DNA from 2 places in the Nesterenkonia flava genome. Region 1 is predicted to be linked to the other one. Evidence: riboswitches for the same ligand, from Rfam matches in the RefSeq annotation. Region 1 holds a riboswitch; the other holds the start of a gene.
What was found. Region 1 has a riboswitch for S-adenosylmethionine ahead of RH857_RS10605 (flavin reductase family protein). Riboswitches for the same ligand answer to the same signal wherever they lie in the genome.
Positions count from the first base shown of each region.

Region 2: linked by a shared signal. The riboswitch ahead of RH857_RS10345 (PLP-dependent transferase) and the one ahead of RH857_RS10605 (flavin reductase family protein) in region 1 are both predicted to bind S-adenosylmethionine.

Region 1 is NZ_JAVKGT010000029.1:8,577-14,147, reverse strand. Features, by position in the region: gene RH857_RS10615 (acyl-CoA dehydrogenase family protein) at 1-1,289, shown strand, start outside; gene RH857_RS10610 (aldo/keto reductase) at 1,390-2,484, shown strand; SAM riboswitch class I at 2,622-2,740, shown strand; gene RH857_RS10605 (flavin reductase family protein) at 2,799-3,311, shown strand; gene RH857_RS10600 (LLM class flavin-dependent oxidoreductase) at 3,414-4,862, shown strand; gene RH857_RS10595 (uracil-xanthine permease family protein) at 5,033-5,571, shown strand, end outside.
Region 2 is NZ_JAVKGT010000027.1:31,963-37,533, forward strand. Features, by position in the region: gene RH857_RS10330 (amidase family protein) at 1-203, opposite strand, end outside; gene RH857_RS10335 (acetamidase/formamidase family protein) at 200-1,291, opposite strand; gene metX (homoserine O-acetyltransferase MetX) at 1,311-2,420, opposite strand; gene RH857_RS10345 (PLP-dependent transferase) at 2,473-3,621, opposite strand; SAM riboswitch class IV at 3,641-3,755, opposite strand; gene gluQRS (tRNA glutamyl-Q(34) synthetase GluQRS) at 3,874-4,824, opposite strand; partial or broken gene RH857_RS10355 (MFS transporter) at 5,080-5,571, opposite strand, start outside.

The DNA of each region.
Region 1 (5,571 bases):
CCACCCAGACCGAGACAGCACAGCCCGGCACAGCCCAGCCCGGCACTGCACCGACCGAGACAGCAGCAGCCGGCACTCCGCGCTCGCACTGGGACGACGCCGGCGTCGCTACCGCCCAGGAGCTTGCGCATTGGAGCGCGATCGCTGAGCAGGTGGCCGAGACCCTTGCGGCCGACGCCATCGAGCGCGACCGCGCCAACCAGACCCCACACACCGAGGCCAAGCTCCTTAAGGACTCCGGCCTGGTGACCCTCCTGGTGCCTCAGGAGTTCGGCGGAGGAGGTGGCCACTGGTCCACCGCACTGACGGTGGTGCGCATCCTGGCCCGCGCAGACGCCTCGATCGCCCAGCTGCTGGCCTACCACTACGTCAACGAGGGCAATATTGTCTTCACCATCACCGACCCGGCCGAACGTGAACGGTGGTTCCGCGCCACGGTGCAGGGCCAGTGGATTTGGGGCGACTCGGTCAACCCCACCGACCCCGACCTGACCCTGGTGCCAGAGGGCGAGGGCTGGGTGCTCAACGGCAAGAAGCGCTACTCCACCGGCTCCGCCGTCGGCGACGCTCTGCTGGTCAACGCCCGCATCACCGCCGGTCCGGAGGAGGGTCGCATCCTGGCCTTCGTGCTGGAGAACGGACGTGAGGGCGTGACCTACGTGGACGACTGGGACTTCCTGGGCCAGCGCCTCTCTTCCTCCAACACGGTGACCTACCAGGATGTGCGTATCACCGGCAACGATGTGCTGGGCTACCTCTCGGATGAGCCCTACTCCTCTTTGGTGACCCCCGGGATCCAGCTGGCTTTCGGCAACCTCTACCTCGGCATCGCCGAGGGCGCGCTGAACAAGGCCCGCGACCTGATCAACGCCCGCCCCAACGCCTGGTTCCTCTCCACCGCGGAGAAGTACCGCCACGACCCGTTCGTCCAGCGCCTGGTGGGCGACTTCAAGTCCCAGACCGCCGCCGTGGCAGCACTGGCGGAGAAGGTCAACCGCCGCTTTGACGAGGTGCTGGCCCTGGGCGCTCGGGTTACCACGCAGATCCGCGGGGAGCTCGCCATTGAGATCGCGGAGCTGAAGGTCATCTCCTCGGATGTCGCCACCCAGCTCACCCACCAGATCTTCGAAGCCACGGGGACGTCGTCGACCGCCTCCAAGCACGGCTTCGACCTCTACTGGCGCAACATTCGCACGCATTCGCTGCATGATCCGGTGGACTACAAGAAGCTCGAGGTCGGCGCCCACTTCCTCAACGGAGAGTTCCAGCCGCTCTCGCTCTACACCTGATCCTCACCCCACCCGCAATCTGAACTATCCAGTTCACGCTGGCGGGTAGGATGACGACGACGCCGCAGCCCACCTGCACCCCGACCCTTTGGGAGGACGCATGACAGAGTCAGCACAGGCCGCACCGGCCCAGTCCGTAGACGTTTCGCCGTGGGGCACCGAGACCCACACCCCCTACGCCGCAGCCGAGAACCGCTATGAGCAGTTCGAGTACCGCCGCGTGGGCCGCACCGGCCTGCTGCTTCCGCCCATCTCCCTGGGTCTGTGGTGGAACTTCGGTGACACGACCCCGTTCGCCACCCAGCGGGAGATCATTCGGCACGCTTTCGACGCCGGCATCACCCACTTCGACCTGGCCAACAATTACGGCCCGCCCTACGGGGCAGCCGAGGAGAACTTCGGCCGCATCTTCGCCAAGGACTTCCAGCCCTACCGCAACGAGCTGATCATCTCGTCGAAGGCCGGCTGGGATCAGTGGCGCGGACCCTATGGCAACTTCGGTTCGCGCAAGTACCTGCTCTCCAGCCTGGACGAGTCCCTGGAGCGCATGGGCCTGGAGTACGTCGACATCTTCTACTCCCACCGCGTGGATCCCGATACCCCGCTGGAGGAGACCATCGGCGCGCTCGACACCGCTGTGCGCTCGGGCAAAGCCATCTACGCGGGCATCTCCTCCTACTCGGCCGAGCGCACCGCTGAAGCCGTGGCGATCGCCAACGACCTGGGCACCCCGCTGGTCATCCACCAGCCCGCTTACTCCATGCTCAACCGCTGGGTCGAGGATGGCCTGCTGGAGACCCTGAAGGACACTGGTATGGGCTCGATCGCGTTCACCCCGCTGGCCCAGGGCCTGCTGACCAACAAGTACCTGAAGGATCCCAACGCCAAGCCCTCCGGCGGCCGCTCCACGTTGTTCGAGAACCACCTCAGCGAGGACAACCTGGCCCGCCTGAACCGGCTCAACGACCTCGCGTCCCGACGCGGTCAGACCCTGGCCCAGCTGGCGATCGCCTGGCTGCTGCGCGACGGCGGCGCCACCTCGGTGCTGCTGGGAGCCTCCTCTACCGCCCAGCTGGATGAGAACCTCGCGGCCGTTCAGAACACCTCCTTCACCAGCGAGGAACTCACCGAGATTGACGAGATCACCCGCGGCGAGTCCGGCATCAACATCTGGTCGGTCTCCTCCGACCTGTAGTCCTTCACCCGCAGTCCTCACGTCCCCGCCGCCGCGCAGATTCTCCTGTGGCCCATTCCACCTTTGTTGCCTCCTGTTGCGCTCAGAGTGTGGAACCCTTTGAACTACGCGGTGTGCGGGGCGTACTGTGGAAACAGTAACCATCCCGAGCGGCCGAGAGATCTGGCTCGTCGACGCCGCAGCAACCCGGGGATCCTGTGCACGTGAAACGCGTGCAGGCTCTCGCGCCGGGTGCTACTGCCAGGATCGATGGGAGAGCATTCATGAGCACTTCAGCACCCGCATTAGCCCGCACTGCGAACACCGCCACGGCCGTGAACAGCGAGGCCGCAGCACCCCGCTTTGATCCTTTGGACCTGCGTAAGGCGTTGGGTCAGTTTCCTCAGGGTGTGGTGGCGATTGCTGCCGAGGTCCAGGAGAACCCTGAGGTTCTGGTGGCCTCGAGTTTCACGGTGGGGGTTTCTCTGGAGCCGGCGCTGGTGACGGTGGCGGTTCAGCATACGTCGGCGACCTGGCCGAAGCTGCGTGATGAGGCGACTCATCTAGGGGTTTCGGTGATTGGTCGGGAGCAGTGCCATGTGGCGCGGCAGTTGGCCTCGAAGGATCGTGCTGGTCGTTTTGAGGGTGTGGGCCGCAGTGTTGATGGTGATGGGGCGATTGTCCTGGAGGGTTCTCCGCTGTGGTTTAAGACCCGGATCTTTAGTCAGTTCACGGCTGGGGATCATGATATTGCTGTGCTGGAGATTCTGGATCTGGGCTTTGATGAGGATGCTCAGGGTCTGGTCTTTCATCAGAGCCAGTTCAAAGAGCTCAACCCTCTTCTGTAGAGCCGACACACCGGTGTCCTGACCTGCCCGGTCACTCTGTCCGTTACTCCCCGACTCTCGCGCGCCCTCACGGTGCTCGCGCCCGCATCCTTGGAGGCCTGATTGTCCCGCCAGCCCCTGATCCTGTCCGCCTTCCTGATGAACACCACCAGCCACATCATCGGTGGCGCCTGGCGGCGGGAGGAGGCCCAGCAGCACCGCTTCAACGAGCTTCCCCACTGGATCTCCCTGGTGAAGAAGCTGGAGGATGCCGGGTTCGACATCGCGTTCTTCGCCGACGTCGTCGGTCTCTACGGCGACCACGAGGGCGGCTGGGCCTCCCATGTGCGCAAGGGTCTGCAGATCCCCTCCAATGATCCGCTCGTGCTGATCTCCGCGCTGGCCGCGGTGACCGACAGGATCGGGCTGGCCCTGACCTCGTCGGTCATTCAGGCCCACCCGTTCAACTTTGCCCGGCAGCTTTCCACCCTGGATCATCTCTCCGGGGGCCGGGTGGGCTGGAACGTGGTCACCAACTCGCAGGAGAACGCCCACCGCAACTTCGGCGGCGACGGTCTGGCCAAGCACGACGACCGCTATGCCTGGGCCGAGGAGTACCTCGAGGTCTGCTACAAGCTGTGGGAGGGCTCCTGGGAGGACGGTGCCCTGCTGCAGGACAAGACCGCAGAGCACGAGCGCGGCCGCGGCCTGCACGCCGACCCCGCCAAGGTCTCCAAGATCAACCACGACGGCGACCGCTACCGTGTTGAGGGGCCGCACCTGTCCTCGCCCTCACCGCAGCGGACCCCCTACCTTTTCCAGGCCGGCTCCTCCGACCGTGGCCGCGACGTGGCCGCCCAGCACGCTGAGGCGACCTTTTCCATGGCGCCGCGGCGCGACATCGCCGCCTCCCATGCCCAGGATGTGAAGGAGCGGACCAAGAAGTTCGGCCGCCGTCCCGAGGACCTGAAGTTTATTCAGGGGCTCTCCTTTGTGATCGGCTCCACCGAGGAAGAGGCTCAGGTCAAGGCCGCCGAGCTCGACGCCTCGATCGATGATCACGCGCTCATTGCCCACACCGCCGGAAGCCTCGGAGTGGATGTGGGGCACCTGCCCATCGACACGCCGCTGGACGATCTCGAGCACACCGAAGGCGCCCAGGGGCATCTCTCGGAGATCAAGCGCATGGCGCCCAATGGCCGCGTGACCCTGCGGGACCTGGCGCACTTCCGGGCCCAGTCCACCCGCGTGGTGGGCACCCCGGAGAAGATCGCCGATGAGCTGGCGGCCTGGCAGGATGCCGGGATCGACGGCATCAACATCATCAACTCCACGATTCCCGGCAGCTACGACGAGTTCATCGAGCATGTGCTGCCCGTGCTGCGCGAACGAGGACTGGCGCGCAGGCCTGAGGAGGCGACGTCGTCGTCGAGCCTGCGGGCTTCCATCACCGGGTCTGACCGGCTGCCGGAAAGCCATCCCGCCGCCCAGTACCGCGGGGCATTCCAGCACCTCAGTGCAGCTGCGACCGAGGTGCCCAAAGAGGAGTTCCTCAAGCGTTTCCAGGGCTGAGCAGTCGGCACCGTCGAACGTGGTGAAACATGTGTTGCAGCCATGCCATGGTCTTGCCGCTTTGTGTTTCACATGCGCGTAACACGGCAGGCATCTGCCGATAACAGCGGCTTTCTACCCTCGAAGCAGAAGCCCCCTTCCGGGGTGCTCTGCGCTGACGAGGAGATGACATGGCCGCCACACCTGCTGCTGAGGCACCCCGCCTCACTGAGGCATCACGACTGTCCGCACCATCGCCCTCGCCGGGTGCAGCCGCGGCGCCGCGGGACGGTGTCAACGAGATGCCGCCCCTGAAACGCGCTGTGCCCCTGGCGGTGCAGCACCTTCTGGCCATGTTCGTGGGCAACGCCGCGCCGGCCCTCATCGTGGGCGGAGCCATCGGCATGGCGACCAGCGAAGTCACCCTCATGGTGCAGATCGCCATGATCATGTCCGGCGTGGCGACCCTGCTGCAGACCCTGGGCGTGGGACCCGTCGGGGCTCGGCTGCCGGTGATGCAGGGAACCTCCTTCGCGTTCTTGGCGGTGGCCATCCCCATCGGTAACGAGTACGGCATCGGGGCCGTGTTCGGGGGCGCGGTGATTGCCGGCGTCGTGCAGGTGGTCTTTGGGGGTTCCATGCGCTGGCTGGCACGCCTGTTCCCGCCGTTCGTAGCTGGAATCATCATCCTGATCATCGGGATCAGTCTGATGCCCACCGCCATCAACTA
Region 2 (5,571 bases), on a different contig from region 1:
GCGTCCAGCAGCGCCTGCACGGCCGGTGCGTGACTCTTCTGCGGCTGCGCCTGCGCCAACCAGGCGGGGCTGCCCGCACCGATGGCATGTCCGGCTACTGCGTAGAGGTCCTTGACCGCCACGGTCTGGCCGTCGAGCGGGCCGCTGCCCGTCGCGGGGACCAGGGGATCTCCTGTCACCCGGAAAATGCTGCTCTCACTCATCGTGGAACCTCCTGAAAGTCTTCAATGCGGACCCGGGCGTGGACACCTTTGACGATGTCCACCACCTGGGAGATGTGGAAGTCGGTTGCTGCGGAGAGATAGGCGTAGGCGTGCTCGGGGTCGCAGCCCCAGCGCGCCTGAATCAGCGCCAGGGCGTTGCGCACGCAGTTCTGCACGGCGATGTCCAGATCCTCATCCATGCCGGTGGGGATCAAGTGTTCTGAGGTCTCGGCAATGGGACCAACCTGCTCGCCGAAGAGCTCCAGCGCGTCTTCACGGGCGACGACGTCGAACCGGACCGTCCCGCGCAGGCTGGCTTCCATTGCAGTCAGCGCGACCTCGCCGTCGCCCTGGGCGAAGTGGGGGTCACCGATGAACGCCAGGGCGCCGGGGACCTGCACCGGAAGGTAGAGGCTGGCGCCCTCCGTCAGCAGCTTGATGTCGATGTTGCCACCGTGGGCGCCCGGGGGCACGGAGTGGGGGCGGACGTCGTCGTCGACGGCGACGCCGATAGTCCCGAAGAAGGGAGCCAGGTCAAAGCGCAGGCTCCGCTCGGCACCGGCTCGCGGGGAGATGCGTCCCTGCGCTACGCCGTCGCGCTCGCTGACTGAGGCGAAGACGGAGACGTTGTGCTCGGCGCGGGGGAACTCCCCGGGAAGGGCTCCCTTGCCGTGCCGGTTGGAGATGACCCCGTAGGGCACGCGCCGCTCGAGCTTCTCGAGGGTGACTTTCAGGAAGTCCCCGGGGCGCGCACCCTCCACATGGATGGGCCCGGTGTTCACGTGGGGACCGTCTGCGGCGGGGTTGCGCACGTAGTCGCTGGCGGCCAGGGCCACCGCGTCGGTGAGGACCTGTTCGGGCTCCACGCCGTGGGAGCCGAAGTAGGCCAGCGGGTTGCGACCCTGGTCCTCGAGGATGCCTTCATGGGAGAGAGTGTCGATGACCACGCTCTCGCCGGAGCTGATCCGCAGCACGGGTGCGTCCTTGCGGCTGGGCAGCCGGCCCCAGAGGACGTTGCCAAGCTCTGCGGGCAGGTAATGCTCGGTGTTTTCGGGCAGGTGCTGACCCGGTTGAAGGATCCGTTCCATACTGCCCACCCTATAGGCGCTAGAGGCCGAGCGTGGCGCGCATGGCATCGCCGAGCTGTTCGGCGGAGGTGAGGAACCCGTCGTGTCCGATGGGAGAGGAGATGATGTGCACGCCGTGGTCTCCAGGGACGGCGTCGGCGATCTGCTGGGACTGTGCCGGGTAGTAGAGCCGGTCGGTGTCCACCGCCGCGAGGAACGGGGTGGCGGTGACGCTGGCCAGGGCGGCCTCCACTCCCCCACGGTCGCGTCCGACGTCGTGGCTCATGAGCGCCTCGGTCAGGGTGATGTAGGCATTGGGGTCAAACCGGCGGACCAGCTTGGACGCCTGGTGGTCCAGGTAGGACTCGACCTGGTAGCGCCCCTGCCGGCGCGCCGCTGAGCCGAAGGGGTTTTCCCCCGCCTGGGCGTCGCGCCCGAAGCGCACCTGCAGCTCGTCCTCGGTGCGGTAGGTGATGTGGGCGATGCGCCGGGCCAGGCCGAGTCCGGCTTGGGGGCCGGATCCCGGGTAGTAGTCCCCGCCCCGGTACGCCGGGTCGTTCTCCACGGCGAGCACCTGGGCCTGGCCGAAGGCGATCTGTTCCGCGGTGGCCGCGGCTCCGCAGGCAAAGACTGCCACGCCGCGGACGAAGTCCGGGTAGGTTGCGGCCCATTCCAGGGCGCGCGCGCCGCCCATGGACCCGCCGATGACGGTGTGGAAGCCGGCGATGCCTAGGTGCCGGGCAAGCCGGTGCTCCAGGTGCACGGAGTCACGGATTGTCACAAAGGGGAACCGGGAACCCCACGGGATCCCCTCCGGGTCGAGCGAGGCTGGACCGGTGGAGCCGTAGCAACCGCCCACCATGGCGGGAGCGATGACGAACCACTTCTGGGTGTCGATGGGCCGGCCGGGTCCCAGCAGACCCTCCCACCAGCCGATGCTGGGGTCGGCCTCGCTGCTGGCCACATGGGAGTCCCCGGTCAGGGCATGGGCCACCAGCACGGCATTGTCCCCGGCGGCATTGAGCTGACCCCAGGTCTCATAGGCCAGGGTTACCTCCGGCAGGTACCCGCCGGTTTCAAAGGTGTACTCCCCCAGCTGCACGGTCTTCAAGGCACCGGCGGGCCGGGTTCCGAAGTCGTTGGGGATCAGCTCCTCGGGGGCTGCCGGCCGCTGCCGTGTGGTGGTCTCGCTCAGCACCCGATCACCTTAAGCCCCGGCCCGGCACGGCGGGCTCGTGGTCCTGTGCGGGAGATTCATACGGCGTCACATTGGCGGCGGCCGTGGCTCCGGGCAGACCCGCGAGGGCCTGATCGAGGGCAGCCAGGAATTCCTCCACCGGCTCGTCACCGACCACCACGCGCACGAGCCCGGGCCGCGCCCCCGCCTCGCGCTGCTGGTCCTCGCCCAGGTGGGCGTGGGTGCTGCTGGCAGGATGCGTGACGCGGTGCCCGGCGTGGGTAAACCGTGAGAGCAGGTCGACGACGGCGAGCGCGGCTGCCGACTGGGCGGCGGGTTCCCGCTGGGCCCGGACCTCGAAGGAGACCAGGGGGCCGGAGCCTCGGCGCAGGTAGATGCCGGCGCGCTCGTAGCAGGGGCTGGAGGCCAGACCCGAGTAGTAAGTCCGGTGCACGCCGCGGCTGGCGCCGCCCTGGTGTGCGGAGAGGCGCGCCGCGAGGCGGGCAGCGTTCTCTGTCTGGCGGGTCAGGCGGACGGCGAGGTGCTGCAGGCCGGCGAGAATCCGGGCGGCGGTGTCTTCTCCCAGTGGCTGGCCTACCTCAGGGGTCTCGCGGGCTGCGGGCTCCACGGTACCCGCGTCGATGAGCAGCCCGGCCTCCTCGGGGACGCCGGCCAGCAGGTGGGCCGAGGTGTGAACCACCAGGTCCGCCCCCAAGTCCAGGGGGCGCAGCAGTGCCGGGGTGGCGGCCGTGGAATCAATGATCAGGGCCGCATCGTGCTCGTGGGCCACGGCGGCGATCTCCTCGAAGTCCAGCACATCTCCGCGGGGATCCGCGATGGACTCGGCGATCAGGGCCACGGTGGACTCCCCCAGCTGGGCGCGCCAGGATTCGGCGTCGTCGGGATCCTCCACGACGTCGACGCTGACCTGGAATTGGGGCAGCCGCTGGGTGAACAGCCCGGTGTGGGCGCCAAACAGGGAGGGGGCGACCACCACGTGGGCGCCAGGCTCCGCCACGTGCAGGACCGCCAGCAGCAGGGCGTCCTCACCGCGGCTGAGCGCCTGGGCGCGGGCACCGCCTTCGAGGGCGGCGATGGTGGTCTCGAGCTGCCAGGCGGCGCCGACAGGCTGGGCAGGGATGGACTGGTGCGGGGTGTGGGTGTGCTCCGACATTGGAGAAAACTCCTGGTGTAACTCGCGCTTGCCCGGCGGCGTCTTCCGCGGGCCAGGTCCTCACCCGGGGCACCCCACCGCGGTAGGAGGGTTGCCGGCCAGCAAACCGGGGTTTAACGCTGGCACTCTTGACCTAAAAACGAGTGTGCCGTGTGACACGGCGGATGGCAAGTCGCGTTCCACCAGGTGAGCGGCTCGGCCGGCACCGGCTGAGGCCGGAATCTCGGCGCTGGGCGTTTCAGCCGCCGGGGCTCACGATGGATCGGTGTAGGCTCCTCCGGCGTCGGAAGTCTCTCCGGCGTCGAAGATCCACGGCTCACTCGGCAGCGCCTGCGGATCGAAGTCCTTCACCACCTCATCCAAGGGTCCGGGCGGCAGCCCCAGGGACAGAAGCAAACGGTCTCGCACCGCCTCTGCGGTGACGCCCTGGCTGTTGAGCTGCTCAAGGGTGACCGCGCCATCGCGCTTGGCCAGGCGCTTGCCCTCGGCATTGAGCACCAGCGGCACGTGCGCGTAGCTGACCTCCTGCTGGGCCTCTGGCCCGTAGAGCAGCCCGCGCAGATACGCCTGTCGCGGCGCGGAGGAGGCCAGGTCATCCCCGCGGACCGCCTGGTCCACGCCGGTGAGGTGATCATCGACGACGACGGCAAGGTTGTAGGCCGCTGCCCCGTCGTTGCGGACCAGTACCAAGTCATCCACGGTGCCGGTGATCTGCCCTAGCAGCTGGTCCCTGACGCTGAGCTCATGGGCCCCCGCGGCGTCTTCGGACACCCGCAGGCGCAGTGCTGGGGGCCGCTGATGGCGTCGTCGTGCCCGCTCATCCTCACTGAGGTTCCGGCAGGTGCCGGGGTAGGCCCCGGGCGGAGCGTGCGGGGCCCGGTCGGCCTCCTGGATCTCGCGCCGGGTGCAGAAGCACTCGTAGACCAGGCCCTGGACACTCAGGTGCGTAACGGCGTCGTCGTAGATCTCCTTGCGCTGGGACTGATGCAGGACCTCTCCGGAGAAGGTGATCCCCAGGGCCTCGAGGTCGCGTCGCTGGCGGTCGGCTGAGCCGGGCACCGTGCGTCCGGCGTCGAGATCTTCGTAGCGCAGCAGTAGGGGCCGGTCGGTGGAGGCGGCGAAGAGCCAGGCCAGCAATGCGGTGCGCAGGTTGCCCAGGTGCAGATCCCCCGAGGGACTAGGGGCGTAGCGGCCGGCAGACATGGTCTTCACCCTATCGGCAGGCTGTTGAGCGCGCAGAGGCTCACCGCGCGAAGACCTGTACACGGTACGCCCGACGACGACGCCCTCCTCGCTCGGCGAATCACACACCAGTTCGCGGATTCGCACCCCCCTTACGCAGCGCCCAGCGTGCATAAAGGGGGTGCGAATTCGTACGAATCGGCGGCGCGCCCCGGGCGCAGACACGAGAGCCCGATGACGGGCACCGGCGGGTGGCCCAGGCTGGACGAATACCGGCTAGACGAGCTCGGGCTTGCGGGCTGCGGCGTCGTCGTCCGGGGTGGTGTCGCCCTCGTGGCGCGTCTCGTTGAGGTCGATGCCCTGCAGGGACTTCGGCACCATAGAGACGGCGATGAGCGAGATGAGGGAGAGTCCCGAGAGGTAAAGGCCGATCATCCAACCCTGGCCGGTGGCGTTGTAGATGGCCTGGGCGATGGTCGCGGCGAAGGCGCCGCCCATGATGGAGCCGAACGCGTAGCCGATGGAGACCCCGGAGAAGCGCACGTTGGCGGGGAACATCTCTGCATAGAGGGCGGACTGCGGTCCGTAGGAGGGGCCCAGGCCGATGGTCAGCACGAACACGGCCAGCGCGAAGAGCGCCAGGGAGCCGGTGTCGATGAGGAACCACATCGGGATGCACCACACGATGAGGATCACAAAGCCGATCTGGTAGGTCAGCACGCGCCCGATGCGGTCGGAGATCCAGCCGCCCAGGTAGGTGAAGATGAA